Regions from separate parts of the Devosia sp. XGJD_8 genome, predicted to be linked through region 2. Evidence: predicted binding sites of a transcription regulator. Region 2 holds the regulator's gene; each other region holds the start of a gene.
The links. Region 2 encodes LexA, which represses DNA repair genes until DNA is damaged. Its sites were predicted from a motif close to TGTTCNNNNTGTGTTCNG; they were not measured.

Region 1: the regulator LexA is predicted to act here: its motif matches at 4,062-4,079, upstream of ACLI1C_RS18505 (putative DNA modification/repair radical SAM protein).
Region 3: the regulator LexA is predicted to act here: its motif matches at 6,838-6,855, upstream of ACLI1C_RS20150 (YifB family Mg chelatase-like AAA ATPase).

What each region holds. Positions count from the first base shown of each region.
Region 1 is NZ_JBKJHF010000002.1:611,822-622,027, forward strand. Features, by position in the region: gene ACLI1C_RS18485 (hypothetical protein) at 1-27, opposite strand, end outside; gene ACLI1C_RS18490 (RNA polymerase sigma factor) at 175-687, shown strand; gene ACLI1C_RS18495 (vWA domain-containing protein) at 888-2,729, shown strand; gene ACLI1C_RS18500 (ring-cleaving dioxygenase) at 2,847-3,797, opposite strand; gene ACLI1C_RS18505 (putative DNA modification/repair radical SAM protein) at 4,083-5,318, shown strand; gene ACLI1C_RS18510 (UdgX family uracil-DNA binding protein) at 5,318-6,766, shown strand; tRNA gene ACLI1C_RS18515 (tRNA-Met) at 6,849-6,925, shown strand; gene ACLI1C_RS18520 (IS1182 family transposase) at 7,231-8,658, opposite strand; gene ACLI1C_RS18525 (ABC transporter substrate-binding protein) at 8,789-10,206, opposite strand, start outside.
Region 2 is NZ_JBKJHF010000001.1:2,319,612-2,329,817, reverse strand. Features, by position in the region: gene ACLI1C_RS10975 (2-dehydro-3-deoxy-6-phosphogalactonate aldolase) at 1-294, opposite strand, end outside; gene ACLI1C_RS10970 (2-dehydro-3-deoxygalactonokinase) at 310-1,230, opposite strand; gene ACLI1C_RS10965 (IlvD/Edd family dehydratase) at 1,527-3,335, shown strand; gene ACLI1C_RS10960 (cold-shock protein) at 3,486-3,698, opposite strand; gene lexA (transcriptional repressor LexA) at 4,096-4,809, opposite strand; gene glp (gephyrin-like molybdotransferase Glp) at 4,918-6,120, opposite strand; gene moaC (cyclic pyranopterin monophosphate synthase MoaC) at 6,117-6,593, opposite strand; gene trpC (indole-3-glycerol phosphate synthase TrpC) at 6,593-7,408, opposite strand; gene trpD (anthranilate phosphoribosyltransferase) at 7,405-8,424, opposite strand; gene ACLI1C_RS10930 (anthranilate synthase component II) at 8,421-9,020, opposite strand; gene trpE (anthranilate synthase component I) at 9,106-10,206, opposite strand, start outside.
Region 3 is NZ_JBKJHF010000003.1:272,013-282,218, reverse strand. Features, by position in the region: gene ACLI1C_RS20175 (helix-turn-helix domain-containing protein) at 1-1,345, opposite strand, end outside; gene ACLI1C_RS20170 (hypothetical protein) at 1,497-1,724, shown strand; gene aceA (isocitrate lyase) at 1,967-3,250, shown strand; gene ACLI1C_RS20160 (DUF1294 domain-containing protein) at 3,327-3,968, opposite strand; gene cfa (cyclopropane fatty acyl phospholipid synthase) at 4,102-5,217, shown strand; gene ACLI1C_RS20150 (YifB family Mg chelatase-like AAA ATPase) at 5,263-6,786, opposite strand; gene ACLI1C_RS20145 (GH25 family lysozyme) at 6,952-7,806, shown strand; gene ACLI1C_RS20140 (MarC family protein) at 8,304-8,942, opposite strand; gene ACLI1C_RS20135 (hypothetical protein) at 9,011-9,391, opposite strand; gene gshB (glutathione synthase) at 9,391-10,206, opposite strand, start outside.

The sequences.
Region 1 (10,206 bases), on a different contig from region 2:
GAAAGGGCTGAGCTTGGGTTCGTCCATGGGACCGGCCTTCAAATAAATCTGCAAAACCACCCAAGGAAGTCCCGGGCAGGGGCGTCTTACCACTACAATCGTGCCGGAGGTAAGGCGCAGGTGCATGGGTTGATGGAGCGCGATGCCGCATCCCAGGGTGACATGGCGAACGCGGTGACGCGGGCGCTGGTCGTGCGCGCGCAGAATGGTGATGCCCAGGCCTTCGGCGAGCTGATCGCGGATCACTACGACCTCATCCATCGCACGGCGTGGAAATGGTGTGGCAACCGGACCGATGCGGAGGACATTGCGCAGGATGTCTGCGTCAAGCTGGGCCAGGCCATTGCCCAGTTCGACGGACGTTCGGCGTTTTCGAGCTGGGTCTATCGTATCACGCTCAATGCAGTGCGGGACCTGCAGCGATCCACGGTGCGGCGGGCGCGGCATGCCGATGCCTATGCCGAGGTGGCGCCCGAGCAGCAGGCGGCCGAGCAGGAGGAGGCTGCCACGAGCGGGCAGCTGTGGCAGGCGGTGCGGCGGCTGCCGGAGAAGCAGCGCGACGCGGTGCTGCTGGTTTATGCGGAGGACCTTTCCCACGCGGCGGCGGCCGAGATCATGGGCATCAAGGAAGCCACGGTTTCCTTCCATGTGCACGAGGCACGCAAGACCCTGAGGGGGCTGCTATGAGCGACGACATGCACGACCCATTCGAGAGCCTAAAGGGCGCTGCGGCGCCGGACCCGCGCGCGGAGGCCAGGCAGCGGGCGCTGGCGGCCGGCATGGCCGCATTCGAGGCCAGCCAGAAAAAAACTGCGGCGCCACCCCAAGGAAACCCATGGGGCCAGCGTCTCACGTCCATCATCGCTTCCTTGAAAGGGAAAAAGATCATGGACATGCGTCTCCCCCTCGGCACTGCCGCCATTGTGCTGCTGGTACTGCCCCTGGGCCACCAGCTTTATACGACGACCTCGATGACGCCGGCCGATGTGGCGGTGCGCCAGCAGCCTGCACCCGAGCCGGTGCCGGTCGAGGCGGCGACGGAAGAGCGGCAGGAATTGACCGTGGCCAGCGACGCGGTCGCGGCGCCGCCGCCGGTAGTGGCTCCGGAACCGCAACCGGTCGAGATGGACAGCGCCCTGGCCGATGCCGAGATGGCCAGCGAGATCGCGCCGCAGCGCGGCGTCGTGGCTCCGGTGCCAATGGCGACCATGGCGCCCGCCGGCAAGATGGCGGAAAGTGCTGCCATGCCCGGGCCGATGGCGACCGAGCCGAGCGGGGACCAGTTCACCAGCTTTGACGAGCAGCGGCTCAAGGCCGTGGCGGACGAGCCGGTCTCGACCTTTTCGATCGACGTGGATACGGCCAGCTATGCCTATGTGCGGCGGCAGCTGGAAGACGGTTTCGTGCCCGAGCCCGATGCTGTGCGCATCGAGGAGCTGATCAACTATTTCCCCTATGGCTATGCGCCGGCCGACAACGCCGAGGTGCCGTTCAAGCCGACGATCGGGGTCTATCCGACGCCGTGGAACCCCAGGACGCAGCTGCTGCAGATCGGCATCAAGGGCTATGTGCCGCCGGCGGGCGAGGACAGGCCGAGCAACCTGGTGTTCCTGATCGACACGTCGGGATCGATGGACGAGGCGGACAAGCTGCCGCTGCTCAAGCGCGCCTTTAGCCTCCTGGTCGACCAGCTTTCGGCCAATGACACGGTCTCCATCGCGGTCTATGCTGGCTCGGCCGGTGTGGTGCTGGAGCCGACGGTGGCGACCGAGAAGGCGAAAATTCTCGGCGCGCTGGACAATCTGGCGGCGGGCGGCAGCACGGCCGGGGCCGCGGGGATCGAACTGGCCTATCGGCTCGCCGAGCAGGCCAAGGTGGATGGCGGCACCAATCGCGTGATCCTGGCCACCGATGGCGATTTCAATGTGGGGATCGATGATCCCGACGCGCTGGAGGACTTCATCAAGGCCAAGCGCGAGAGCGGCACGACGCTGTCGGTGCTCGGCTTCGGGCGCGGCAATCTCGACGATGCGACGATGCAGGCGCTGGCGCAGAACGGCAATGGCAATGCCAGCTACATTTCCAGCTTCCGCGAGGCACAGAAAGTGCTGGTTGAGGAAATGGGCGGCACGCTCGACATGATCGCCAAGGACGTCAAGATCCAGGTCGAGTTCAACCCGGCCGTGGTGAGCGAATACCGGCTGATCGGCTACGAAACCCGTGCGCTCAACCGCGAGGATTTCAACAATGATGCGGTGGATGCCGGCGATATCGGCGCGGGGCACACGGTGACGGCGCTCTACGAGATCACGCCGGTGGGCTCGGGGGCAGAGCTGATCGAGCCGCTGCGCTATGGGCAGGTGACCGAGACGCCGGTGGCGGGCGGGGAGATTGCATTCCTGCGCATGCGCTACAAGCTGCCGGACAGCGATATCAGCCAGCTGATCGAGCAGCCGGTGACGCCCGATGTGGTCTATGGCGACATTGCCGAGGCCAGCGAGGACATGCGGTTTGCCGCGGCGGTGGCGGCATTCGGGCAGAAGCTCAAGGGGAGCAATTATGGCTCGGCGATGGGCTGGGGCGATGTCGAGGCGCTGGCCCGCTCGGGCCGGGGCGCGGACGAGAGCGGGTATCGGGCGGAGTTCATCCAGCTGGTGGAGGCGGCGAGCCTGCTGAAGCCGGATACGGATGCATGTGATGCGAGTGTGAGTGGGGAAGTGTGCGAGTAAGCACGCTGAGATTACAGGGGACACCCCCGGGCCTGGCCCGAGGGTGCTTCATTTTGTGGCGCCGCGCCGTCCGGATGCATTGAAGCATGGGATGACGGAGCGCACTCACCCTGGTGCCTAAACCAGCGGCTTGAGGCCTGCTTCGATGCTGGCGCGGCGGCCTTCGAGGAAGGGGGGCAGGGCCAGGCTTTCGCCAAGGGTTTCCATCGGCTCGTCGGCGGCAAAGCCGGGGACGTCGGTGGCGATCTCGAACAGGATGCCGTTGGGCTCGCGGAAGTAGAGCGAGGTGAAGTAGAAGCGCTCGACTTCGCCGCTATTGCGCAGGCCGGCTTTGCCGACCCGTTCGATCCATTGGCGCAGGCCATCCTGGTCGGGCGTGCGGAAGGCGACGTGATGCACGCCACCGGCACCGGGACGGGCGGGCGGCAGGGTGGGGTCGACCACGACATGCAGTTCCGCGCCGGGGCCGCCGGGACCCATTTCGAAGACATGGGTTTCGGGCGTGTGGCTGGTCATGGCGTATTCGCGGACCTTGCGCATGTTCATCACCTGGGTCAGCACCGCCTCGGTGCGGTCGAGCCGCGGCACGGCCATGCTGATCGGGCCGAGGCCAATGATCTGGCGTTCGGCCGGCACGGGCGACTTGGCCCAGGGCACGACCTTGTTGGCGGCATCGATCACCATGCGGAAACGCTGGCCCTCGAAATCCTCGAAATCGAGCGAGAGCTGGCCATTGCGCTCCTTGATGGCGCTGGTGCCGACATTGTGGCTCTGCAGATAGTTCTTCCACCAGGTGAGACTGTCCTCGCTATCGACGCGCAGGCCGGTGCGGCTGACGGTGTGATTGCCGCGGCTTTCGCGCGGGGCATCGAAATCGAAGAAGGTGAGGTCGGCGCCGGGCGAGGCCACGCCGTCACCATAGAACAGGTGATAGGCGGTGGTGTCGTCCTGGTTGACGGTCTTCTTGATCAGCCGCATGCCCAGGGTCTGGGTGTAGAAGGCAAGGTTCTTCTTGGCCTCGGCGGTGACCGCCGTGAGGTGATGGATGCCTCCGAGTTCGAGCGTCATTTTCTGTCTCCTGATGGACGCGGCGTCGCGCCGCTGTTGGGGTAGATGTAGTGGACAGCGGGCGGTTTGGGCAGCCGGACAATGCCAACACACTGGTGTCGATCGTTGAACGATCTCCCATGCCTGCGAAAGGCCCCCTCACCCGGCTCGCAGGAGCGATCCGACCTCACCCCGGGGAGGGAGAGGTGAGGACGAGTGATCACAAAATCGCGTCACCTGTCTTTTTGACATGCGCCGACCCCTCGCCATGCGGTATCCCTTTGAGTGAACATAAAGGGAACGAACATGGCCGCGCTCACGCTGCGTCGCAAGCTGGCAATCCTCTCCGACGCTGCCAAATATGATGCGTCATGCGCCTCCTCGGGCACGGAGAAGCGCAGCAGCGCCGGCACGGGCGGGATCGGATCGACCGAGGGAAGCGGGATCTGCCACTCCTATGCGCCGGACGGGCGCTGCATCAGCCTGCTCAAGATCCTGCTGACCAATTTCTGCGTCTATGACTGCATCTATTGCGTGAACCGCTCGTCGTCCAATGTGGCGCGGGCGCGGTTCAGCGTCGCCGAAGTGGTGCGGCTGACGCTCGACTTCTACAAGCGCAACTATATCGAGGGGCTGTTCCTGTCCTCCGGGATCATCCGCTCACCGGACTATACGATGGAGGAACTGGTGCGGGTGGCGCGGAGCCTGCGCGAGGAGCACCTGTTCGGCGGCTATATCCATCTCAAGGTCATTCCCAATGCCGCGCCGGAACTGCTGGCGGAAGCCGGGCGCTGGGCCGACCGGCTATCGACCAATATCGAGATGCCGACCGATATCGGGCTCGAGGCGCTTGCGCCGGAGAAAAAGCCCAGCGAGATCCGCACCGCCATGGCGCGGGTGCGCGGCAAGCTGGACGAGGCGAGGCCGGACAGCAAGGCCAGGGCCAACCCGCAGAAATTTGCCCCGGCGGGGCAATCGACGCAGATGATCGTGGGCGCCGATGCGGCCGATGACGGGGCCATCCTCAACCGGGCGGCCGGGCTCTATTCGGGCTACAAGCTGCGGCGGGTGTATTATTCGGCCTTTTCACCCATCCCCGATGCTAGCTCCCGGCTGCCGCTCAAGCCGCCGCCGCTGATGCGGGAGCATCGGCTATACCAGGCGGACTGGCTGATCCGCTTTTATGGCTTTGACGTGCCGGAAATCATCTCGGGCGGACAGGATGGGTTGCTGGACCTGGCCATCGACCCCAAGCTGGCCTGGGCGCTGCGCAACCGGGCGCGTTTTCCGGTGAACGTCAACCGCGCCGACCGGGAAATGCTGCTGCGGGTGCCCGGGCTTGGGACGCGGAGCGTGGACCGGATGCTGGCCACGCGCCGGCATCACAGCCTGCGGCTGGATGATGTGGCGCGCATTGCCGGCGCGATCGACAAGGTGCGGCCCTTCATCGAAGCGGCGGACTGGACGCCGGGCGGGCTGACCGACCATGCCGGGCTGCGCGCCCGGCTGACGCCGGCGCCCGAGCAATTGAGCCTGTTCTGATGCAGGTGGTCCAGCTGCAGGCGCTCAATGACTTTGGCGAGTGGCGCGACAAGGCGCGCGCCTTGCTGGCGGCCGGTGTGGCGCCGGAGGCCGTGTCGTGGCGCGAACCCGGCGGGGTGGCGGGGCTGTTCGAGGATGCAATGCAGGCGCATGGCAATCGACCGGTCGGCGCGGTGCCACCGGCCTTTATCGAGCTGGCACGGCAGGCCATCCTGCATGCCGATCCCGAGCGGTTCGCGCTGCTCTACCGGTTGCTGTGGCGATTGCTGGCCGACCGGGGGCTGATCGAAACGGCGTCGGATCCGGACCTGTTGCGGCTGACGCGCATGGCCAGCGCCGTGCGCCGAGACAGCCACAAGATGAAGGCCTTCGTGCGCTTCAAGGCCATTGTGGACGATAGCGGGCTCGAGCGGTTTGCCGCGTGGTTCGAGCCCGAGCACTATACGCTCGAGGCCACGGCCCCGTTCTTTGCGCGGCGGTTCGACGGCATGATCTGGGCCATCGTGACGCCCTATCGCAGCGCCTATTGGGACGGGGAGAGCCTGGCCTTCGGGCCGGGCGGGCAGAAATCGGACGTGCCGCAGGACGATGCCGTCGAAGGCGACTGGAAGACTTATTTCGGATCGATCTTCAACCCGGCGCGGCTCAAGGTGGCGATGATGAAATCGGAGATGCCGGTCAAATACTGGCGCAACCTGCCCGAGGCGGAACTCATTGCGCCATTGATCCGGGGAGCGCGGGAGATGGAGGCGGCGATGATCGAACGCGCCACGACACAACCACCCTCGCGCCATCTACGGCACAGGGAGCGCGCGGCGCCGGCCGCCGCAGATGAGCGCGCAATGGCGAGCCTGGCCGACCTGCGCGTGGCGGTCGAGGGCTGCCAGCGCTGCCCGCTTTACGAGCAGGCGACGCAGGCGGTGTTCGGGGAGGGGCCAGAGACGGCCGAGGTTATGTTCGTGGGCGAGCAGCCGGGGGACCAGGAGGATCTGGCGGGCAAGCCCTTCATCGGGCCGGCCGGGCAGGTATTCGACGCCGCCCTGGCAAAGTCGGGCATCGATCGTGGCCGGGTCTATGTCACCAATGCGGTCAAGCATTTCAAGTTCGAGCCGCGCGGCAAGCGCCGCATCCACCAGCGGCCCGATGGCGGGGAGATCCAGGCCTGCAAATTCTGGCTTGAGCATGAGATCGGCCTGATCAAGCCCAAAGTGATCGTGGCGCTGGGGGCGACGGCGGCACAAAGCCTGCTGGGCCGCGCGGTGACCATAGGCAAGGCGCGGGGCGCGCCGATCCCGCTGGATGATGGCACGCTGCTGTTTGTCACCAACCACCCGTCCTACCTGTTGCGCATTCCCGATGCCGCCGGAAAAGCCCGCGAGCAGGCAAAGTTCGAGGCCGACCTGATGCAGGTCCGCGCGGCGATGGCGGGCGGAAGCGGCGGAGGCTGAAAGAGGCTGACTGATGTCTTGACAGCGCGGCATGCTAAACCTAGTTAGGGCATATCGCCGGGGAAACCCGCGCGCCCCTTGGGGCGGAGTAGCTCAGTTGGTTAGAGCAGCGGAATCATAATCCGTGTGTCCCCAGTTCAAATCTGGGCTTCGCTACCATTTCAAACCCCCGGGAAACCGGGGGTTTTTTGTTTCCGCCATAAGCGTCAGGTTGCGCGTACTTGAGGCCAGGTAGCAAATAGGTAGCAACCGGCTTTGGCGCGCCCCTTCGGGCGCAGTGGTCGCTCAGTTGGCAAAGAGCGTCAGCTTTCGCCACTTTCAGCCGCTTATGCGGCCTTGGCCGGCGCCTGAAATCAGGCCATGCGTCCTATAGCCAGTGCAGTCTGGAATGGGGTGGAGGCCGTGTGATAACTCGCCACGGCTCGTCGCTGAGGATGGCTTGCGATTGCGCGCGTTAGCTCCGTTCACCCCGTTATCGCTTTGAGGGTCGAGGCAACGCCGGCGACGGCGATGGCGCGCTTGATGTTGTAGGCCAGGATCGCCAGGCTGGCTTCGGTGGCGACGTGCGTGAGGCCCCGCGTTCGGAAGTGGGTGGCGCCCATCCAGCCCTTGATGGTGCCGAAGACGTGCTCAACCGTACAGCGGCGGACCGCCATCGCCTCGAGGCGACGCTCCATGGCATCGAGCACCGCTTCGTGCTCCCATCGGCGGATGCGCTTCTCCTTGCCGGCCGTGCACAGGGGACGGGATGGGCAGGCACCACAGGCCTTCTGGTTGAAGTAGACGCTGATGAGCTTGCCGCCCTCCACTCTGGCAAACCGCTTTTGCAGCTGCTCGCCGGCTGGGCAGCGATAGGTGTCAGTCTCAGGCTCATGCACGAACATGGCCTTGCCCCAGAAGCCTCTTGCCTGAGCCGGTGACGTATTGGGCTTGGGCACCATCGGGATGATGCCAGCTTCGGCGCAGGAGCGGATCTGCTCGCCCTCATAGTATCCGCGATCAGCCAGGGCGATCATCTCGGCAGCGCCGATCTCGGCCTGTGCAGCCTTGGCCATCTCCAGCAGATGCGAGCGGTCATGGCCCCGGTTCGTCACCGCATTGGCGACGACGATATGGTGCTGGGTATCGACCGCCGCCTGCACATTATAGCCGACGACGCCGCGATGGTCGCTTCCGGTCGCCATGGCGCGGGCATCCGGATCGGTGAGCGAGATCTGCTCGTCCGGTGCCGCTTGCAGCTGCCGACCAATCGCCTCGAGTTCCCCGAGACGCCCGCGCAGTGATGCCAATCGCTCGGTCAGGTGCTCGATGCGCGGTGTAGCTGGGCCGGTCTCGGCTCTGTCGGCTTCCTCAAGCTCGGCCAGATAGCGCGCGATGCTCTCTTCGACATGGGCCTTCCGCCGCGCCAGCTTACCCTTGGTGTAGTTCTTCTCGTGCGTGTTCACCGCGCGCAAGCGTGACCCATCGATGGCAACCATGCCCCCGCCGACCAGGCCAAGGGCTCGACAGATGGAGACGAAGCGCTGGCACGCGATCTGGATCGCACCGGCATTGTCACGGCGGAAGTCGGCGATGGTCTTGAAGTCGGGCACCAGCTTGCCGGTCAGCCACATCACCTCGATATTGCGGCCCGCTTCGCGCTCCAGCTTCCGGCTCGAGGTCAGCTGATGCAGGTATCCATAGATGTAGAGCTTGAGCATGGTGCCCGGTGCGTAGCCGGGTCTGCCGGTCGATGCCGGCTGGACACGCCCGAAGCCGAGCCCGGCCAGATCGAGTTCATCGACAAAGGCGTCGATGATGCGAACCGGGTTGTCAGCATCCACATAATCTTCGAGACACGCCGGCAAAAAACTCGCCTGGTGACGGTCAGCACCCTCAACGAAACCGCCCATATGGCACCTCCGAAGCAGTGCCAGATCATAGCATAATCAGGGGTTTTCACACAGCCTCGGGTGGATTGCGGACGGTCCGCTTTCAGATTGGTAGGTCGGAAAGCGGACTGATTGGCTAAGCTACACGGAATTAGCTGATCCACACACCGGCCATGCGGCGGTTGTTGTTGGTTTGAGAATGCAGGCGGTAGTCGTGCACCTCATTGCGGGTACCAAGGAAGCGGAAGGAAAAGGCGACCGGATAGACCAGGTATTGGCCGAGCACTAGGGCCTCCAGTTCGTTCGACATGGCCTTGCGCTTGGCCGGATCAAGTTCTTGGCTCTGGGCAAGAAACAGCGCGTCGATTTCCGGGTCGGCGATTTGGGAATAATTCCCGCCTGCGCCTGACACGACCTGATTGCCGAAGATGGCGTCGGGATCATCGACGGCAATGCTGAGATTACCGCCATGGATGTCGTAGGCCTTGGCCTTCTGGCTCTCCGAATAGGTAGCGGCCTCCTGCGGGTCCAGGTTCACCTTGATGCCGACCTTTGCAAGTTGATCCTGCAGGAACACGCCCCAAGGCCCGAAGCGGTCGTCGCGGCGAACGACCAATCTGGTCTCGAAGCCGCTGGGAAAGCCGGCCTCCGCTAACAGCGCCTTGGCCTCGTCGATGGCGTCGGGTGCCTGTTGCGGACCGAACCCCGGAATGGCGTGAAGTTGCTCGTCGGGCAAGGCCCAGGTTCCACTGGGTGGCGACATGCCGCCCAAGACGGCATCACCCTTGAACAGCACCGCAACTGCCGCCGAACGGTCGATAGCGAGTGCCGCAGCCTTGCGCACGCGGACGTCGTCCCAGGGCTTTACCGCTAGGTTGAAGTGCAGGGCGATGGCGTTGAGGCTCGGAGCGCTTTGCACTGTGGCCTCGTCAGCCATGTCGCGCTCGGCTTCATGCGCCAGCGTGGCTTCCATGCCCTCGAAAATATTGAGTTGGCCGCTGCGGAAATAGGCCATGACGCTGGCTTGTTCAGGAATGATGTAGACGTTTATGGCGTCGGCATATGGCTTGTCGGGATCGAAATAGTCGGGATTACGCACCAGTTCGATGCTGTTGCCGCGGCTGTAATTTGCCAGCTTGAAGGGGCCTGTGCCCACGACCACGTCCTTCATCTGGCCCTGTTCCAGCACGTGCTTGGGCAGCACGGAAAACCAGTTTGGGCAAAGGCCGGCGATGAGCCCGGGCGACGGACGGTTGAGCGTGAACACAACGGTATGGTCGTCAGGTGCGTCAATGGCCGAAATGGCCGCAAGCGCCGATTTGCGTACGCTGACAATGCCTTCTGGCGGATCACGGGTGATGTCGAAAGTATATTTCACATCTGCCGATGTCATCGGCATGCCGTCGTGGAATTTTACGCCCTGGCGCAGCTTGAAAGTAATGGCGAGGCCGTCGGCGCTGACGTCCCAGCTTTCCGCTAGGTCGCCGATAATTGCGTTGGGATCGAGCGGATCGTATTGGACCAGACCGTTATAGCAACCGCCGATCGAATCCAGCACCCGTGACGTGG
Region 2 (10,206 bases):
CTGAATGCGCACCGTCTCCTCGATGACCGCCTTGTTGGTGTCGGGTGAGACGATAAAGGTACCGCCGGCATCGGCCACAGCCCAGACCTGCTTCTTGGTGAGCACCGTGCCGGCGCCGATCGCTGCGTCATCGCCCAGTGCGTTGGAGGCGAGCGCAATGCTGGTCAGCGCGTCTGGCGAATTGAGCGGCACTTCGATCATGGTGATACCGGCGGCAATCAGAGCCTGGCAGACATGAACGGTCTCGGACGGCGTGATGCCGCGGAGGATGGCGATGAGGTGGCGATGGTTCATCGATATGAACTCCAGTTATGCGGCGAAGCTGCGCGCGGCCTTGAGGCCGGCCAGTACGATTTCGGTGGCGTCCCAGGGTTCGCCCCGGGCGCCGGCCATGTCCAGCACCCTCGTATAGAGCGTGCAGAGGGCCGGCGAGCCGATCAGTGGCACGGCCTGTGAGCCGATCAGATGACGGTTGCTGCCAATTTCGGTGCCGATCAGCAGACCAGAGAGATAGCCGGCGCACCAATCGGGCTGACGGCCCGAGAGCAGTGAACTGGCGCGGACCTGGAACAGCGTGCCGAGCAGTTGTTCGGGGTGCTCGAGGCCAGCGGCGGCGCCAAGGTCGAAACCTTCGGCGCGACCCGGACCGTCGAGATCGCCCGCCAAGGAATGGCGCAGCACGGAATGGGTACGCAGCACCTCGAACAGCTCGCCCGTCATGGCGGTCGAGAAGCGCTCGATACGTGTGCCGGAAAGCCGGGCCCACTTGGAGTGGGTGCCGGGCATGCAGACCATGCCGGCAAAGCCCGGCGACAATGCCGCGAGGCCGAGCAGCTGGGTTTCTTCGCCGCGCATGACATTGTCAGCGCCGGCCTTCTGGCAGACGCCAGGCAGAATTGCAGGCGCGAGATAGCTGTTGGGCATGGCGGGCCGCACGGCTCCTTCGCTCAGGCCGCGCAGATCGGCGGGGGCTTCGAGGTACGGCGCCTCCATCCAGCCCTGGCGGGCGCCGGCCATGCCGCAGATGAGCACGTCAAGCTGGCTGTTGCGGGCAGGGGGGATACCTTCGAGCAGCTCGGACAGGGCGGCGGGGAACTCCTCGCGGGTGAGCTTGCCCATCCCTTTGGGCGAGGTCTTCTCGAACGCTACCGAGCCGTCGGCGGCGATCCCCCAGGCGCGGAGGTTGGAGGTCCCCCAGTCCACAGCAACCCAGTCAATGATCTCAGTCACGAATTTACCTCACCGCGGCAGCCCCGTCGCGGCGCGACCCTAATGGCTGAGAGTTGTTTCAGCCAGTCCGATTCTCGGCTTCCCACGGCGCAGAACATCACCTCCAAGCGGTGCAGCCGGTCCCCTCGTTTGGTAAGATTTTCAGAGCGATGGGAAAAAATTTCAACGGCGTTTTGTCGTCAATCTCATTTGTATGATTTTTTGTGCGGAATCGCGTTCACTCTGGCAAAAGCCATGCTAGAACCACTCCAAACGCTGACGCGTCCACACGCGAGCGGATCCAAGAGGAAGATGAGATGACGGCAGGAAACGGCGGCTCGGCGCCCAAGAAGTTGCGCTCGCGCGCCTGGTTCGACAATCCGGACAACCCGGACATGACGGCACTCTATCTCGAGCGCTACATGAATTTTGGCGTGTCGCGCGAAGAGCTGCAGTCTGACAAGCCGATCATCGGCATTGCGCAGACCGGGTCCGATCTCAGCCCCTGCAACCGCCATCACATCGTGCTCGCCGAGCGCGTTCGCGAAGGCATTCGCGAAGCCGGCGGCATTGCCATCGAGTTTCCGGTGCATCCGATCCAGGAAACTGGCAAGCGCCCGACGGCGGGTCTGGATCGTAACCTGGCCTATCTCGGACTCGTGGAAGTGCTCTACGGCTATCCGCTGGATGGCGTGGTGCTGACCATCGGTTGCGACAAAACCACCCCGGCAATGCTCATGGGGGCGGCGACCGTCAATATTCCGGCTATCGCGCTATCGGTCGGTCCCATGCTCAATGGCTGGCACAAGGGCGAGCGCACCGGGTCGGGCACCATCGTCTGGAAGGCCCGCCAGATGATGGCGGCCGGCGAGATCGACTATGCCCAGTTCATTGAACTGGTGGCATCGTCCGCGCCCTCAACCGGCTATTGCAACACCATGGGTACGGCCACGACGATGAACTCGCTGGCGGAGTCGCTGGGCATGCAGCTGCCGGGTTCGGCTGCCATTCCCGCACCCTACCGTGACCGCCAGGAAATGGCCTATCGCACGGGCAAGCGCATCGTGGACATGGTGCATGAGGACCTCAAGCCGTCCGATATCCTGACCAAGGACAATTTCATCAACACCATCGTGGTCAATTCGGCCATCGGCGGATCGACCAATGCGCCGATCCACATCCAGGCCATTGCCAAGCATATCGGCGTGGAACTCGAACTGCAGGATTTCCAGACCTATGGCCACAAGGTGCCGCTGCTGGTGAACCTACAGCCGGCGGGCGAATATCTGGGCGAGGACTATTATCACGCTGGTGGCGTGCCGGCGGTGGTCAACGAGTTGATGACCCAGGGCCTGATCCGCGAGAACGCGCCGACCGTCAATGGCAAGACCATTGGCGAGAATTGCCGCAACACGACGATCCAGGACGACAAGGTCATCCGCCGCTTCGACAATCCGCTCAAGACCGAGGCGGGCTTCCTCGTGCTGCGTGGCAACCTCTTTGACAATGCCATCATGAAGACCAGCGTGATCTCGTCGGAGTTCCGCGATCGCTACCTCAACAACCCCGAGCATCCGGGCATGTTCGAGGGCAAGGCGGTGGTGTTCGATGGACCGGAGGATTACCACCACCGCATCGACGATCCCGCGCTCGATATCGACGAGAATACGCTGCTGTTTATGCGCGGCGCCGGGCCGATCGGTTATCCAGGCGCGGCGGAAGTGGTCAACATGCGGCCGCCCAGCTATCTGATCAAGAAGGGCGTGCATGCGCTGGCCTGTATCGGCGATGGCCGCCAGTCGGGTACTTCGGGCTCGCCCTCGATCCTCAATGCTTCGCCAGAGGCGGCGGCGGGTGGCAATCTCGCCATCCTGCAGACAGGCGACCGGGTGCGGATCGATCTCAACCAGGGGCAGGCCAATATCCTGATCTCGGACGCCGAGATCGCCAAGCGCCGAGCCGATCTCGAGGCTTCCGGCGGCTACAAGTTCCCCAAGCACCAGACGCCCTGGCAGGAAATCCAGCGCGGTCTGGTTGGCCAGCTCGGCGATGGTGCCATTCTCAAGCCAGCCGAAAAGTACCAGCGCATCGCGCAGAACAACGGCATCCCGCGCGACAACCACTGATCGCGGATTTTGTAAGACAAGGGGGACCGCATGCATGCGGTCCCCCATTTTGTTTGCTGCTGGCGACCAGACAAAGAAAAGGCCACCGCGACAAATCGCGGTGGCCTCGCCGAGCGGCGCCGAAGCGCGCTCGCTATGATCTAGCGCAGACTAGAGCAGGGTCAGGTTGGTCGCCGATTCCTTGCCGTCACGGCCGGTCTCGAGCTCATAGGTGACCTTGTCGTTCTCGTAGAGGCCCTGCAGGCCCGAACGCTGAACAGCAGAAATATGGACGAAGGCGTCCTTGCCGCCATTTTCAGGCGAAATGAAGCCGAAGCCCTTAGTGGTGTTGAAGAACTTTACGGTGCCGGTGATTACGGACATGATAGTTTCCTTTTGCTCGTAGCATCAGCGAACGAGCGGTTATCCAATGGCAACATGCCAAAGGGACATAACGTTCGCATGGTAGAGAAGGAAGCCACGGTCCGGCGAACCGGCATTAGGCAGCCGACTTAGGCTGAAAACGTATGCTACCTATGTGGCACGGAACAGCGCCATCTGCAAGGTCCCGGCACTGTCGGCCGTTAAATTCCGCTTAAGTCGCTAGAAAAATCCCAAGAAAACCAAGGGAGTGGCTTCGCGCGTAAGTACCACGGCCGGCCTCATCGGCCGCCAGAGGCGGTTCGATGCCCCGGTACGATCTGCCAAAATGAGGGGGTGGCAGGGTGACGCGCCTGTGCTGGCCCACGCCTCGCGTCACGCTGCTGAGGGCTATAGCGCCCTAATACTTGCGGAGAAGACCGACAAGGCGGCCCTGCACCTTGACGCGGTCAGGCGGGAAGATGCGGGTTTCGTAAGCGGGGTTGGCCGCCTCCAGCGCCACGGTATTGCCCTTGCGGCGCAGGCGCTTGAGCGTTGCTTCCTCATCGTCCACCAAGGCGACGATGATTTCGCCCGTCGAGGCCTGATCCTGCTTCTTGATGAGCACAGTATCCCCGTCGAAAATGCCAGCATCGATCATCGAGTCACCGCGGACTTCAAGCGCGAAGTGCTCACCGGCGCCCAGCATTTCCGGCGGAACCATGATGGTGTGCGAGTGGGTCTGGATGGCCTCAATGGGCGTGCCGGCCGCAATACGGCCCATGACCGGGATGGAAATCGGTCGGGCATAGTCTTCGGCCGCCGACATGCGCGAGGGCGGGGAGCTGACCTTGCCCAGACTGCCTTCGATGACCGATGGCTCAAAGCGGGCCTTGCGGCCGCCGAGTGACGGGTTCATCGAATCCGGGAGCTTGACCACTTCGAGGGCCCGGGCCCGGTTGGGCAGGCGACGGATGAAACCGCGCTCCTCAAGGGCGGTGATCAGCCGGTGGATGCCCGATTTGGACGCCAGGTCGAGCGCATCCTTCATCTCGTCGAAGGATGGCGGAATGCCGCTTTCCTTCATCCGCTCATGGATGAACATAAGCAGCTCGTGTTGTTTGCGCGTCAGCATGGGCCCCTCGGGGAGTGAATCAGAACATAGGCAGAACGACTATAGGTGTTCCAGTTATGTTCCGCAATATGCTTTGCAAAAGATCAGTCGTCGTTGCGATCGCGACAGTCAGAAAGCATCCAGCGGGATGGCTTCGACAATGGTGCCGGGCAATTGGCCGGGATCGAACTCTGGTTGGACGATGAGCATATCGGCCCGCGCCAGCGAAGAGGTGTGGCCGCTGTCCGTCTGGGAGATCGGCAGCAGCTCAGGTCCAGTGAGCGTGTGCAGCAATTGCGCGCGCATGAAGTGGCGGCGGGCGGTATTGGGGGGCGTTGGGCCGGCCAGCGGCAGGTGCCAGGGGGATGGTTCTGGATAGCCAAGCCACGCGCGCAATGCGGGGCGAATGAACACCATGGCGGTGACCATGGCGGAAACCGGATTGCCGGGGAGGCCGAAGATCAGGGTGCTGCCGCGTGTTCCGAACATGAGGGGCTTGCCGGGCCGCATGTTGATCTTCCAGAAATCCAGCGTGACACCCAATTCCAGGAGGATGTCCTGCACGATGTCGTGGTCGCCGACGCTTGCGCCACCTGTGGTGATGACTATATCCGGCCCAGTGGCGAAAATGTCTTGGAGTGCGTTGCGAAGCTGAGCCGCATCGTCGCGGGCAATGCCGTGATCGGTGACCGTTTCGGCGTAGGGCGTCAGCATGGGCCGCAGCCCAAAACTGTTTGATGCCACAATCTGGTCGGGGCCAAGTGGCGTGCCGGGCAGCACGAGTTCGTCGCCCGTGGCGAGCAGGGCGATGCGGGGCCGTTTGGCGACCTTGAGCGTGGCCGCGTTGGCAGCGGCGGCAACCGCCAGCTGCATTGGTGCCAGGCGAATGCCGGCGTCGACGAGCTGTTGACCGGTAGCGAAGTCGTTACCCAAAGGCCGCACGCTGTGGCCCTGTCGTGCCGGAACAGTGAAGGAAACCGAGTCTCCGTCGCGCTTGGCCTCTTCCTGCATGATGACCGTGTCGGCGCCTTCGGGTACCGGTGCACCAGTGAAGATGCGGACAGCCTCGCCCGGCCCAAGCGTGCCGAGGTAGCCGGCGCCCGCCTGTGACGTGCCGACCACGGTCAGCCCGTGGCCAGCGACGACATCGGCAGCGCGGATGGCGTAGCCGTCCATGGCGCTGGAATTGAATGGAGGCTGATCGTGGGTGGCAAATACGGGTTCAAGCAGCACGCGCCCGGCAGCCTCGGACAGCGGCACGGTCTCGGCGATGGGCGCCGGCACGCGCCGGAGGATCGCGGCAATCGCGTCATCCACGGGGAGCAGGCTCATGACCGGGAAAAGTCTCCGGACTTTCCGCCGGATTTTTCGACCAGGCAGATATCGGTGATGGTCATGGCCCGGTCGATGGCCTTGGCCATGTCGTAGAGCGTCAGTGCCGCGGTCGAGGCGGCGACCAGGGCTTCCATCTCGACACCGGTCTGCCCGGTGGTTTCGGCCGTGGCACGGATAAGGATGGCATCGGGGCCATCAGCTTCGATGTCGACGCTGACCTTGGTCAGTGGAATGGGGTGGCAAAGCGGGATGAGGTCGGACGTCTTCTTGGCGGCCATGATACCGGCAATGCGAGCAACTGCCAGGGCATCGCCCTTCTTGAGGCCACCATCCATGATGGCGACAATCGTGCCGGTCTCGGCGACAATCCTGGCCTGCGCCAAGGCGCGGCGCCGGGTGATCGCCTTGTCGCCGATATCGACGATATGGGCTTCGCCCCGCTCGTTGAGGTGAGTGAGGCCCTGCGCCATCACCGCACGGCCTGTGGGGCGCCCATCAGCAGGGCGCGGGTTGCCGCGGCAACATCGTCCTGACGCATCAGGCTTTCGCCGACGAGGAAGGTGCCAATACCGGCGCGCTGGTCGAGCATGGTGATGTGCTCGTGGGTCATGATGCCGCTTTCGCTCACCAACAGGGTGTTCTTCGGTACGCCGACGGCCAGATTAACCGAGGTTTCGAGCGTGGTCTCGAAGGTGCGTAGGTTGCGGTTGTTGATGCCGATGAATTCGGCGCCGAGGGCCAGTGCCCGGTCGAGCTCGAGCTGGTCATGCACCTCCACCAGAGCGTCCATGCGCCATTCCTCGGCGGCGTCGAGCAGGTAACGCGCGACGTCGTCGCCCACGGCGGCGAGAATGATCAGGATGCAGTCGGCGCCCCAGGCGCGGGCTTCGGCCACCTGGTAGGTTTCGAACAGGAAATCCTTGCGGAGCACGGGAAGCTGGGTCGCGGCGCGGGCCTCGATCAGGTAGCTCGGCGAGCCTTGAAAGCTCGGCCGGTCGGTGAGGACGGAGAGGCAGGCGGCGCCGGCCTGCTCATAGGCGCGGGCGATCGCCGCGGGGTCGAAGTCGGGCCGGATCAGACCCTTGGATGGGCTGGCCTTCTTTACCTCGGCAATCAGGGCGTATTTGCCCTGTTTGCGCTTGGCCTTGATGGCGTTGAGGAAGCCGCGAGTCGGGGGCTGGTCATGCGCCTGGGCCACCACCTCGGCCCAGGGCCGCATGGATTTGGCCGCGGCGATTTCTTCGCGCTTATAGGCTTCGATCTGCTGGAGAATGTCGCTCATCAATCTCGTCCGTTCGATACCGCCACGAGGCGGGCGAGGGTTTCTCTGGCCTTGCCGCTGTCGACCGTCTGGGCGGCCATGGCAATACCGTCTTCAATGGTTGCCACCTTGTCGGCCACCAGCAGCGCGGCGCCAGAGTTGAGCAGCACGGTGTCCCGATAGGCACCGGGGGCGCCTTCAAGCAGGGCCTGGATTGCCAAGGCGTTTTCCTCGGGCGTCCCGCCCAGCAGGTCCTTGGGGTCGGTCAGTTTGAGGCCGACCTGCTCGGGGTTCAGTTCAAAGCTGCGCAGGTCGCCACCGGCGATCTGGGCCACGAAATTGGTGCCCGAGGTCGACAATTCGTCGAGGCCTTCGCTGGAGTGGACAACCCAGGCCTTGATGGCCCGATTGGCCAGGAGGGCAGCAGCCACAGGCTCCACCCATTGCTGCGAATAGACGCCAAGCAGATAGCGCCGCACGCCCGCGGGGTTGGATTGTGGTCCCAGCAGGTTGAACAGGGTCCGCACACCCATTTCGCTGCGCGCCGGGCCGACATGGCGCATGGCGGGGTGATGACTGGGGGCGAACATGAAGCCGATGCCAGCCTTGGCAATGGTGGTGCCGATCTGCTCCGGTGTCAGGTCCAGTTTGACGCCCAGTGCCTCGAGCACCTGGGAGGCGCCGGAGCGGGAGGACAAGGCCTTGTTGCCATGCTTGGCGACCGGCACGCCGGCCCCTGCAACCACAAGGGCGGTGGCGGTCGAGATGTTGAGGCTGCCGATACCGTCACCACCGGTGCCGACAATGTCGATGGCGCCTTCTGGGGCAACTACCGGCACCATCTGCTCGCGCAGGATGGAGACGGCCGCGGCGATCTCGCCAACGGTTTCGCCCTTGATGCGCATGCCCATGAGGAAGGCGCCGATCTGGCTGGGTGTGGCTTCGCCAGCCATTATGATGCGCATGACGCCGCGCATCTCCTCGCCGGTCAGGTCCTTGCGGTCGGCGATCTTGTTGAGGGCTGCCTTGAGATCCATCATGCAGCCTTCTTCTGGTTGAAGTCGCGGGCCAGGTTCAGGAAGTTCTGCAGCAGGGCGTGGCCGTTTTCGCTGGCAATGCTCTCGGGATGGAACTGCACGCCGTGGACGGGCAGGCTCTTGTGCTGCATGCCCATGATAAGGCCGTCCTCGGTAGTGGCGGTAACTTCCAGGGCCTCGGGCAGGGTGTCCTGTTTGACGATGAGCGAGTGATAGCGCGTCGCTTCGAAGTCATTGTTGAGACCGCGGAACAGGCCCTTGCCGGTGTGGTGGATCTTGCTGGTCTTGCCATGGACCAGGTGTGGCGCCCGGATCACGTCGCCGCCCAGGGCCTGGCCTATGGCCTGGTGGCCGAGGCAGACCCCGAGGATCGGAATCTGGCTCTTGAAGCGGTCAATCAGTGCCAGGCAGATGCCGGCTTCGTTGGGGGTGCAGGGCCCCGGCGAGAGGACGATAGCCTCGGGCGCCATGGCGGCAATTTCATCAAGGGTAATCTTGTCGTTGCGCACAACGGTGATGTCGGCGCCCAGCTCGCCCAGGAAATGGACGAGGTTGTAGGTGAAGCTGTCGTAGTTATCGATGACGAGCGTGCGGGTCATGTGGCTGGCTCCAGCGCGGCTGTGGGAAACAGGTTCGGTGTTCAGAACCCGTTGCGCCATCGATGTTGAATGAGTGTGTGCGCCTTCATTGCCCGATCCTCGCCTCGCCAGCATAGCGTAGCGCTTCCTCGGCGGCGCTGAAAAGGGCGCGGGCCTTGTTTTCGCACTCCATCTGCTCAAGCTCGGGCACGCTGTCGGCGACGATACCCGCGCCCGACTGCACGTAGAGCTTGCCGTCCTTGAGGATGGCGGTGCGCAGCACGATGCAGGTGTCCATGGTGCCATCGGCACCGAAATAGCCGACGCAACCGCCGTAGATGCCGCGCCGGGACTTCTCCAGTTCGTCGATGATCTCCATGGCCCGCACCTTGGGGGCGCCGGAGACCGTGCCGGCCGGGAAACCGGCCGAGAGCGCGTCGACGAAGTCGTATTTGGGATCGAGCTGCCCCACGACGTTGGAAACGATGTGCATGACGTGGGAATAGTATTCGAGGAAGAACTTGTCTGTCACCTTGACCGTGCCGGTCTTGGCGACGCGGCCCACGTCATTGCGACCCAGATCGAGCAGCATCAGGTGCTCGGCCAGTTCCTTGGGGTCGGCCAGCAGTTCGGCCGCCAGTTCCTGGTCGCGGGTCGGGGTCGAGCCGCGCTTGCGGGTGCCGGCGATGGGGCGGATGGTGACTTCACCATCCTGCACCCGCACGAGGATTTCCGGGCTCGATCCGGCCACAGCAAAGCCGCCGAAATCAAGGAAATACATGTAAGGGCTGGGATTGGTCCGGCGCAGCGCACGATAGAGCGCGGTGGGCGGCAGGGTGAAATCTGCCGAGAACCTTTGGCTCAGCACCACCTGGAAGATGTCGCCTGCCGTGATGTATTCCTTGGCCTTGGCGACCATCGCGAAATACTCGTCCTTCGACGTATTGCTGGCGATGGCGATGCTCTCGAGATCGGGCAAAGCTGGGGTTGCCGGCATGGCGCGTCCCAGGCGGCCGATGGCATCATCGATCCGCGCTTCGGCGGCTTCATAGGCCTGGCGAGCCGATACACCGGCCCGGACATAGACCGGCGCCGTCAGGTAGAGCTCATCCTTGAGCGTATCGAAAATGGCCAGCAGTGATGGCCGCATCAGCACAGCCTCGGGCGTCTGCAGGTGGTCCGGATTGCTGTCGGGCAGCACTTCCAT
Region 3 (10,206 bases), on a different contig from region 2:
CCGGGGGATGCGCGCGCTGGCCGCATTCGAGCCGCGGGCAGATGCGGCAGCCGACGCCGATGGGGACGAGCTGGCTGTCGCCCCCCAGATCCATGCCGTCCGAATAGATCATCTCCCGCGCATGGTGGATCGAACAGCCCAGGCCGATCGACATGTAGCGGCGCGGCGCATTGTAGCGGTGATCGCCCTTGGCGATGGTGCGGGCAATGCAGAAATAGCGCTGTCCGTCCGGCATCTGGCTGAGCTGGATATTGATGCGTTCGGGCGCCAGGAAGGCCGAATAGATGTTCCAGCGCGGGCAGGCGCCCGAATGGCGCGGGATGTGGATGCCCGAGAGCGAGAAGCGCTTGGAGATATTGCCGGCAATGTCGGTGCGTACCAGATGCAGCGGAATGCCCGAGGCGCCCTTCCTTTGCAGCGTCGTCATGCGGTGGCAGACCTGCTCGAAGCTGGCGCCGAAGCGGCGGCCGATGCGCTCGATGTCGTAGCGATAGTCGCGGCAGGCGCGCAGGAACGGCGCATAGGGCATGATGAGTGCCGCGGCGAAATAGGCCGAGAGCACATTGCGGGCCAGGGCCGGCGCGTCGCCCTCGGGCAGGGATGACGCAGCAATGATGGCGTCGATCTCGCTGCCGGCCGCCAATTGCCCCAGCTGGTGGGCGACGAGGAACAAGGCCGATTCGGCCGGCAGGATGTCGGAGACCAGCAGGTGATTGCGCCGCGGCTCGAGTTGGCGGGCAATGCCGTGCGGCAGGGAGGCCAGCTGCACCTCGACGCCGAAGACATTGAACAGATAGGTGCGCAGGCCATAGTCGAAATTGTCGGCGGCATGGTCGATATCGGCACGGATGCGCTCGGCGGCGTCTTCCAGCGCGGGGAAGTGGTTGGCGCTTTCCTGCAGGAAGTCGGAAATGGCGTCGGTGGCGAGGTGGAAGGGCTCGGCCTCGTCGGCGGCCTGCGGCGCCGGACCGTCCTTGGCCACCAGGCGATAGCGATCATAGAGCTTGAGGATGGCGCGCGCCGCGGCCGGATTGGCATGGGCCAGGTCGCGGATTTCCAGATTGGTGACATCGCTATCGGCGAAGAGATCGTCGCCGAAGGCCTCCATCAGGTCGCCGACCAGCCGGCCCTCGTCGCTGTCGACCAGCTCGCCCGGCTCGACGCCGAAATGGCCGGCGATCGAGAACAGCAGCGGCACGGTAACCTTGCGGCGATTGTGCTCGATCAGGTTGAGGTAGCTGGCCGAAATGCCCAGCGCCTGGGCGAGATCGGCCTGGGCCAGTTTGCGCTGCCGCCGCAGGCGCTTGATGCGCCCGCCGATCTGCATGTTGGACGTCTCGTCCATGCTTCCTCCTCCGTACGGCTTGACAGACTTTACAAATCTGGCACCCGAAATTCACCGCGCTTTACAGCTTTACTGGCCATTATGCGGTTATTTCTTGCATGTTCAGGCCATTTGTCAAATCTTTACAGCAACGAAGTGAGGAGACTTTAGCATGAGCCCGTCGATCAGCGAGCGCGAGGAATATCTGACCATCATCGCCCCCACGGCCGTGCAGGCCATGGAACAGTTCAAGGCCCGCGGGCTGGACGCGCAGGGCTATGCCATTGCCGGCAAGATCGGCCGCCACCAGTTTTCGCTGGTCGGCGGGGAGGGCAGCACGGAGCTGTTTTCCGGCAATGGCATGATCGCCGCGACGTTTTCGCGGAAGGTGCTGGGGTAGCTTCTTCCCCCTCTCCCCTTGAGGGAGAGGGTGGTTCTTCCGCGTCCAGCGGAAGAACCGGGTGAGGGGTGCTGCGCCATCCCATGCGTCAGAGCTGTTGATAGCGCAGGACCCCTCATCCGCCCTTCGGGCACCTTCTCCCTCAAGGGGAGAAGGGAAGACACCCCGTTTTGCTTCACGTGAATCACGAAATCCGCCGGCCCACCGGACCGGCGAAGCCATGTCCCAAGGAGGAGACCACCATGCTCGACAAGCCGATTTTCCCGACGCCCGACTATGCGCCCGATCGCTGGCGCAATATTGCCCGCACCTATAGCCAGGCCGATGTGGCGCGGCTGTCGGGATCGCTGCCGATCCGCCATACGCTGGCCGAGAATGGCGCCAAGCGGCTGTGGGAATTGCTGCATAGCGAGGATTTCGTGCCGACGCTGGGCACCTTTACCGGCAACCAGGCGGTGCAGCAGGTCAAGGCCGGGCTCAAGGCGATCTATCTTTCCGGCTGGCAGGTCGCGGCGGACGCCAATACGTCGGGCAATATGTATCCCGACCAGAGCCTTTATCCGGTCGACAGCGTGCCAAGCGTGGTCAAGCGCATCAACAAGGCGCTGCAGCGGGCCGACCAGATCCAGACCATGGAACAGGCGGACGGCGTGGCGACGACCGATCTCGACTTCTTCGTGCCGATCATTGCCGATGCCGAGGCCGGCTTTGGCGGCGCGCTCAATGTGTTCGAGCTGATGAAGGCGATGATCGAAGCCGGCGCGGCTGCCGTGCATTTCGAGGACCAGCTCGCCTCGGAAAAGAAGTGCGGGCATCTGGGCGGCAAGGTGCTGGTGCCGACGAGCCAGTTCATCCGCACGCTCAATGCGGCGCGGCTGGCGGCGGATGTCATGGGCGTGCCGACGCTGATCATGGCGCGCACCGATGCGGAAGCGGCGCGGCTGATCACCTCGGATATCGACCCCTATGACGCGCCCTTTGTCAGCAAGGAGCGCACGGCCGAGGGCTTCTACCAGCTCAAGGGCGGCATCGACGCCGCCATTGCCCGCGGCATCGCCTATGCGCCCTATGCGGACCTGATCTGGTGCGAGACCTCCAAGCCGGACCTGGCGGAGGCGAAGAAGTTTGCCGAGGCGGTGCGCAAGGCGCATCCCGAGCAGATGCTGGCCTATAACTGCTCGCCCAGCTTCAACTGGGCCAAGCACATGGACGAGGCCGCCATGGCCAGCTTCCAGCGCGAAATCGCCGCCATGGGCTACAAGTACCAGTTCATCACGCTGGCGGGCTTCCACAATCTCAGCCTCACCACGTTCGAACTGGCCCGCGCCTACAAGCAGGACGGCATGGCCGGCTATAGCCGCCTGCAGCAGGCCGAATTCGCCGCCGAGGCGCATGGTTTCTCGGCGGTCCGGCACCAGCGCGAAGTGGGCACCAGCTATTTCGACGCCGTGGCCATGGCGGTGAGCGAAGGCAAGAGCGCGACCACCGCAATGGGCGAAAGCACGGAGACGGCGCAGTTCCACTGAGGGGCGATTGATCTCGCCCAACCCACCGGACCCACCCTCCCCCTTGTGGGGAGGGTGTCGACTGAAAGCTTTGTCTTCACCCAAAGGTGGGCAAAAGCGCGCCCAGCCAGCCGAAGGCCAGGGCAGCGAGGCCCAGCGTGTGGACCAGGGCAATGGTCCAGGTCATGGCGACGAAGCGCGGCTTGACCGTCTTGTGGCGATAGACTTCCTGCGCCGCCAGGCCACCGATAATGCCGAAGCAGAGGTCGACCACATGCAGGTTGGTCTCGCTGACGCGGTATTTGCCGGTCAGGGCATAGAGCTTGTCGAAGCGGTAGAGCAGGGCCGATGCCGCGCCCATGCCGGCATAAAGCAGGCCCAGCCAGACCGGGGCCCGGTCGCCGGCAATGGCCCAGAGAATGAGGAGCGTCATCAGCGTCGCGGCGGCCGTGCGCAGGCCGAGCTTGAAGCGCGACACCCCGCCCGAGCCCTGCCGGACATCGCGCAGGCTGGGCGATGGGGCTGGGGTGGTGGCGGTGATGATCACATCGATGGCCGAGGGGCGACCCTTGCGGCCGGTGCCGGTGGCGAAGGACATGGTGTCGCCGATGCGCGGCCGGGCGCCCGGCGTGACCTTGGAAATGTGGACATAATAGTCCCGCCCCGTGTCATCGCGCACGAAGCCATAACCGCTCTTGTTATTCCACTGAATCAGTTCGCCGGCTTTGCGCATCGTCATCCTGCTGGCACCTGACGGCGACAATTATGGGGCAGGAGGTTAACGCGGCTTCACCAATTGCAGTTTATTATTGATCGTCATTCGACGATGGGTTTAGGCTTGCCCCTGCGTCAACCTGACTTCAGCTGCTGCCATGTCCGAATCGGCCAAACGCTTCGTTCTCAATCAACTTGAAAAAGCCGGCGTCACGCTCAACGGCGCCGCCCCCTGGGACCCGCAGGTGCATGACGATCGCCTCTGGGCGCGGCTGTTGCGCGACGGCACGCTGGGCCTGGGCGAAAGCTATATGGAGGGCTGGTGGGATGCCGAGGCGCTCGACCAGTTCCTGTTCCGCCTGGTCAATGCCAGCATCCAGGATGCCTTTCCCAAGGACCTGGCGGTGATGTGGAGCGTCGCCCGCGGCCGGCTGCTCAACCTGCAGCGCCTGCGCGTCACCGAAGTGGGCGAGAAGCATTACGATATCGGCAACGACCTCTATGCCGCCATGCTCGACCGGCGGATGATCTATTCCTGCGCCTATTGGCAGGACGCCAGGGATCTCGACGCCGCCCAGGAGGCCAAGCTCGACCTGGTCTGCCGCAAGCTGGGCCTCGCCCCGGGCATGCATATCCTCGATATCGGCTCGGGCTGGGGCGGCTTTCTCAAATTCGCGGCCGAACGCTATGGCGTGTCCGGACTGGGCGTCACGGTCAGCAAGGAGCAGGCGGCCCTCGCCAATGAACGCAATGCCGGCCTGCCGGTCGAGACGCGGCTGCTCGACTACCAGGCGCTGGAGGGCAAATTCGACCGCATCATCTCGATCGGCATGTTCGAGCATGTGGGCTACAAGAATTACCGCGCCTATTTCGAGAAAACCGCCAGCATGCTGGCAGCAGACGGCCTGTTTCTGCTGCACACGATTGGCGGACAGCACTCCACGACGCATGGGGATCCGTGGAGCGAGAAATACATCTTCCCCAACGGCATGCTCCCCTCCATCGCCCAGATCGGCAAGGCCATCGAAGGTCGTTTCGTCATGGAGGACTGGCACAATTTCGGCGCCGACTATGACAAGACCCTGATGGCCTGGCACGAGCGGTTCGAGGCGGCATGGCCGCAGCTAAGTGCCTCGTATGACGCGCGTTTTTACCGGATGTGGCGCTATTATCTCAACGTCTTCGCCGCCCTGTTCCGCGCCCGCCACCTCAGCCTGTGGCAGGTGGTGCTGTCGCCCCGCGGCGTACCCGGCGGCTATGCCAGCATCCGCTGACACCGATTCACGTGAAACACTTATCCACAGGCTTATGCACAGGTCCTAAGCCACGCCCAGGTTGAGCCGATAGCTCAACGCCTCGGCAATATGGGGCCGCCCCACCGTCTCAACCCCGGCCAGATCAGCCAGGGTGCGGGCCACCTTGAGCACGCGGTGATAGGCGCGGGCGGAGAGGTTGAAGCGCTCGGCGGCCTGCAGCAGCAGGGTCTGGCTGTCCTTATCGGGATTGACCACCGCCTCGATCAGCGTCGGTCCAGCGGCCGCATTGGTGAAGACGTCGGGCGCGCCGTGTTCGGCGAAGCGCTGGCGTTGCCGGGCGCGGGCGCGGGCTACCCGCTCGGCCACCACGGCCGAGCTTTCGGCTGCCGCGGCAGGCGCGATCATGTCGGCGGCGGTGACGGCCGGCACGTCGATACGGATATCGATGCGATCGAGGAAAGGCCCCGAGACCCGGCTCTGGTAATCATCGGCGCAGGCCTTGCCGCGCCGGCAGGCGTGGCCCGGCGTGCCGGCCAGCCCGCATTTGCAGGGGTTCATGGCCGCGATCAGCTGCACACGGCTGGGATAGCTCACCCGAGCATTGGCCCGCGCAATCACCGTCTCCCCGGACTCCAGCGGCTGGCGCAGGCTGTCGAGCACGCTGGGGGCAAATTCGGGTAATTCGTCGAGAAAGAGCACGCCGTTGTGGGCCAGGCTCACCTCGCCTGGCCGCACCCGCAGGCCGCCGCCGACCAGCGCGGCCATGGAGGCGGAATGATGCGGCGCGCGGAAGGGCCGGCGATCGGAAAGGGCGCCATTGACCAGCTCGCCGGCAATCGACTGGATCATGGAAATATCGAGCAGTTCGCGCGGATCAAGCGGCGGCAGGATGGAGGGCAGCCGCGCCGCCAGCATGGATTTGCCGGCGCCGGGCGGCCCCACCATCAGCATATTGTGCCCGCCGGCTGCCGCCACTTCCAGCGCGCGCCGCGCCACCAGCTGGCCGCGCACTTCGCTGAGATCGGGCAGGGCCGTATTTGGCAATTGCCGGCGCGGGACGGGCCTGGCCGCCAGCTGATGACCGGTGAGGTGATTGGCGAGGGCCAGGAGGCTCTCGGCGGCGACGATATCAAGCTCTTCACCGGCCCAGGCGGCCTCGGCTCCCGAGGGCTCGGCGCAGATCAGCCCCAGGTCGCGGCTCTGGGCGGCGATGGCGGCCGGCAATATGCCGCCGACATGGGCAAGGCGCCCATCCAGCCCCAATTCGCCCAGCGCCAGATAGCCATCGAGCGCATCCTGCGGGATGGCGCCAATGGCGGCCATGATGCCCAGGGCGATGGGAAGGTCATAGTGGCTGCCTTCCTTGGGCAGGTCGGCCGGGGCCAGATTGACGACGATGCGCTTGGGCGGCAGGCCGAGGCCGGAGGCGATCAGTGCGGCGCGGACGCGCTCGCCGGATTCGTTGACGGCCTTGTCGGGCAGGCCGACCAGAATGATCTTGGGAATGCCCGGAGCGATCTGCACCTGCACATCGACCGGCACCGCCTCGATGCCCTGAAACGCCACGGTGGCGACGCGGGTGACCATGCCCAATTCCCCAAGCCCGTGGGCAGCTTAGCAAAGGCAATTTCGGCAAACAAGAACGTAAAGCGAACAAATTACGACCTGTTAACCACGCCCTTTGCCACAAAGGTAAACCTAATCGCTCATTAACCCGCCCATGTTGAATCAAAGGCTCATTTGTAGTCCTGCGTGAGTGGTTTCCTGATGTTTGCCAGCCGGCCTTTTCCCTCGTTTTCCACGATCGCAAAGGGCACGATCTCGGCCGTTCTGGCCGCAGTGCTGGTGGCGTGTTCCTCGGGCGGCGGGCTCTATGGCCCGATCCAGGGCGACAATCGCCCGCATTCGGGCGTCGACCGCGCCCGCACGCTGCCGATCCAGGGGATCGACGTGGCGCGCTACCAGGAAAATGTCGATTTCCGCCAGGCCTTTGCCTCGGGCATCCATTTCGTCTTCATGAAGGCGACCGAGGGCAAGGACTATATCGACCCCAATTTCCGCACCAACTGGGTGCGCGCGCGCGATGCCGGCATGCCGCGCGGCGCCTATCACTTCATGACCTGGTGTTCGCTGGCCTCAGAACAGGCAGTGTGGTTCGCCCAGAACGTGCCGAACGACCCCGATGCCTTGCCGCCGGTGCTCGATCTGGAGTGGAACAACCATTCGAGTTGCAAGGTCAAGCCGAACCGGGCCGATGCCCTGGAAAAGATCCGCTACATGCTCGACGCCATGGAGCGCCATACCGGCAAGCTGCCCATCATCTATACCGACATGAACTTCCACCGCGACATCATGGCGGGCGAGTATTTCCCCAATGCCTTCTGGCTGCGCTCCACCGCCGCCGAGCCGCATGAGCGCTATGGCAACCGCACGTGGACCTTCTGGCAGTGGACACAGACCGGGGTGGTGCGCGGCGTGCGCGGCGAGGTCGACCGCAATGCCTTCTATGGCAATCAGAACGACTGGATCACCTTCCTGCTGACCGGTTGCGATCCGCGCGCCATCGCCTCGCTGGGCCCGACCGGCCGTTGCCAATCAGCCAAGTAATCCGGGGACTTGCCAGCGATTCGCCACAGGTCTAGCCTCCGCTCGATATTGATCCGGGCACGTGGCCCGCAGCGAGGAGAAACGGGACCATGGCCAAAGGTCAGATGAAGAGCAACAAGGAAGCCAAGAAGCCGAAAAAGGACAAGATTGCCGCCGCCAAGCCGATCACGGGCCTGGGCTCGGGCAGCGCCGGCAACGCCAAGAAATAGGCTTTGATGCAGGATTGAACGAGGGGCGGCCGGCGCAAGCGGGCCGCCTTTTGCATGTCACGCCGCCGGGGCCTCGATCGGCAGCAGGATTTCGGAACGTGCCGTGGTCGTGGTGCTGGCACTGGCGGCCAGCATGGCCATGATGAAGAGCAGCAGAATGGCGGCAACACGCACTTGTCCGGTCCTCCAGGCAGGTCTGCCACCTTGATGGACTGCTTGCCCGGAGCCGGTCAACAACGGCGTTAAGACTTGCTTAACGCGACAATTTTCTGAAAATTCAACGGGTTGTCAGGTCGCGGCGCCGAGCAGGCCGCTGGTCCTGATGCCGTCGAAGACAAACTGCACGGCCAGGGCTGCCAGCAGAATGCCAACGACGCGCGACACCACGGCAAGACCGGTGACGCCGAGCAGGCGCTGGATGGGAATGGCCACCAGCAGCGTCAGCCAGGCCAGGAACAGGATCACCACGATCGCCGCCAGCACGGCCCAGAATTCGAGGTCGGTCCGCGTGCCAGTGGTCAGCAGGATGACGGCGCTGATGGCGCCGGGCCCGGCCAGCAGCGGCATGGCGAGCGGAAAGACGGCGATATCGTCGCGCGAGCGGGCTTCCACCTCTTCCTGGTCGGTGATGTCGGTGCCGCCGGAATGACGGGCAAAGACCATGTCGATGGCGATCAGGAACAGCAGCAGGCCGCCGGCGGTGCGCAAAGCCGGAATGGTGATGCCGAAGATGTCGAGGATCGGGTTACCCAGCACGCCGAAGAGCAGCAGGATCAACCCGGCAATGATGACGCCGCGCGTGGCAAAGGCAAAGCGCTGCTTGGCCGTGTTGTGCTTGGTGAGGGCGGCGAAGATGAAGGCGATATCGGCCACGCCCACGGTGGCAAACAGGGTCGCGAAGGCGACCAGAAATGTCGTGGTGGGCATGACGCTGTTCCCCCGCTGCGTCGGCTAGACCTAGCCGTTTCGCAAGAGCTTGCCCAGCCCCCGAGGCACTAGAGCATGCGCGCGCCGGTTGCCAGACAGGCCAGCAGGATCAGGGCGAGGCCGTCGATCCAGCCGCGCCCGCGCGTCAGCCACGCCGGCATGGGCCGTGTCGTGGGCAGGAAGCGGACAAGCCAGACCGCGCCATAGAGCACCCAGACGGCAAAGAAGGCCACCATCAGCAGGTCCGCCCAGCCGGAGCGGTTGAAGCCGACCATGACGCGGGTAATGCCGGCACCGAGCAGGATGGAGAGCAGATAGAAGCCGGTGACGAAAAGCGTATTGCGCCAATAGGGCAGGGTCAGCCGCTGATCGACCGGCAGGCTCCGGCGCCAGCGGCGGAACAGGAACCAGCCGAGGCCGGACAGGACCAGCCCAACCAGCAGCCACATCAGGCGCGGCGCTTTTCGATGGCGTCCCAGATCATGACGGCGATGTCCGGCCCGCCGAAGCGCTTGATCTCGCGGATGCCGGTGGGGGAGGTGACGTTGATCTCGGTGAGATAGTCGCCGATGACGTCGATTCCGACGAAGATCATGCCGCGCTCCTTGAGCGCCGGGGCGATGGTGGCGCAGATTTCGCGCTCGCGGGTGGTAAGTTCGCTCAGTTCCGGGCGGCCGCCGACATGCATGTTGCTGCGCGCTTCGCCATCGGCGGGTATGCGGTTGAGCCCGGCCACCGGCTCGCCATCGACGATGATGATGCGCTTGTCGCCCTTGCGCACGTCGGGCAGGTATTTCTGGATCATGAAGGGTTCGCGGTAGTTCTGCTCGAACAGCTCGAGCAGGCTCGCCAGGTTATGGTCGCCCTCCTGGATGAAGAAGACGCCGGCCCCACCATTGCCGTAGAGCGGCTTGACGATGATATTGCCGTGCTCCCTGCGGAAATCGTAGATCATCTCGCGGTCACGCGTCACCAGAGTGGGCGGCATCAGCTCGGGGAAATCGGTAACGAGGATCTTCTCGGGCGCATTGCGGACCGCGGCTGGCGGGTTCACCACGAGCACCTGGGGATGCAGCTTTTCCAGCAGGTGGGTCAGGGTGATGTAGTTCATGTCGAAGGGCGGATCCTGGCGCATATGGATCACGTCCTGGGTCGAGAGATCGACCCGGCGCGCCTCGCCCAGCGCGAAATGCTCGCCCTTGGGCTTGTCGAACACCTCGATCGGCTGGGCCAGAGCCGAGACCGTGTGGCCACGCAGCGCCAG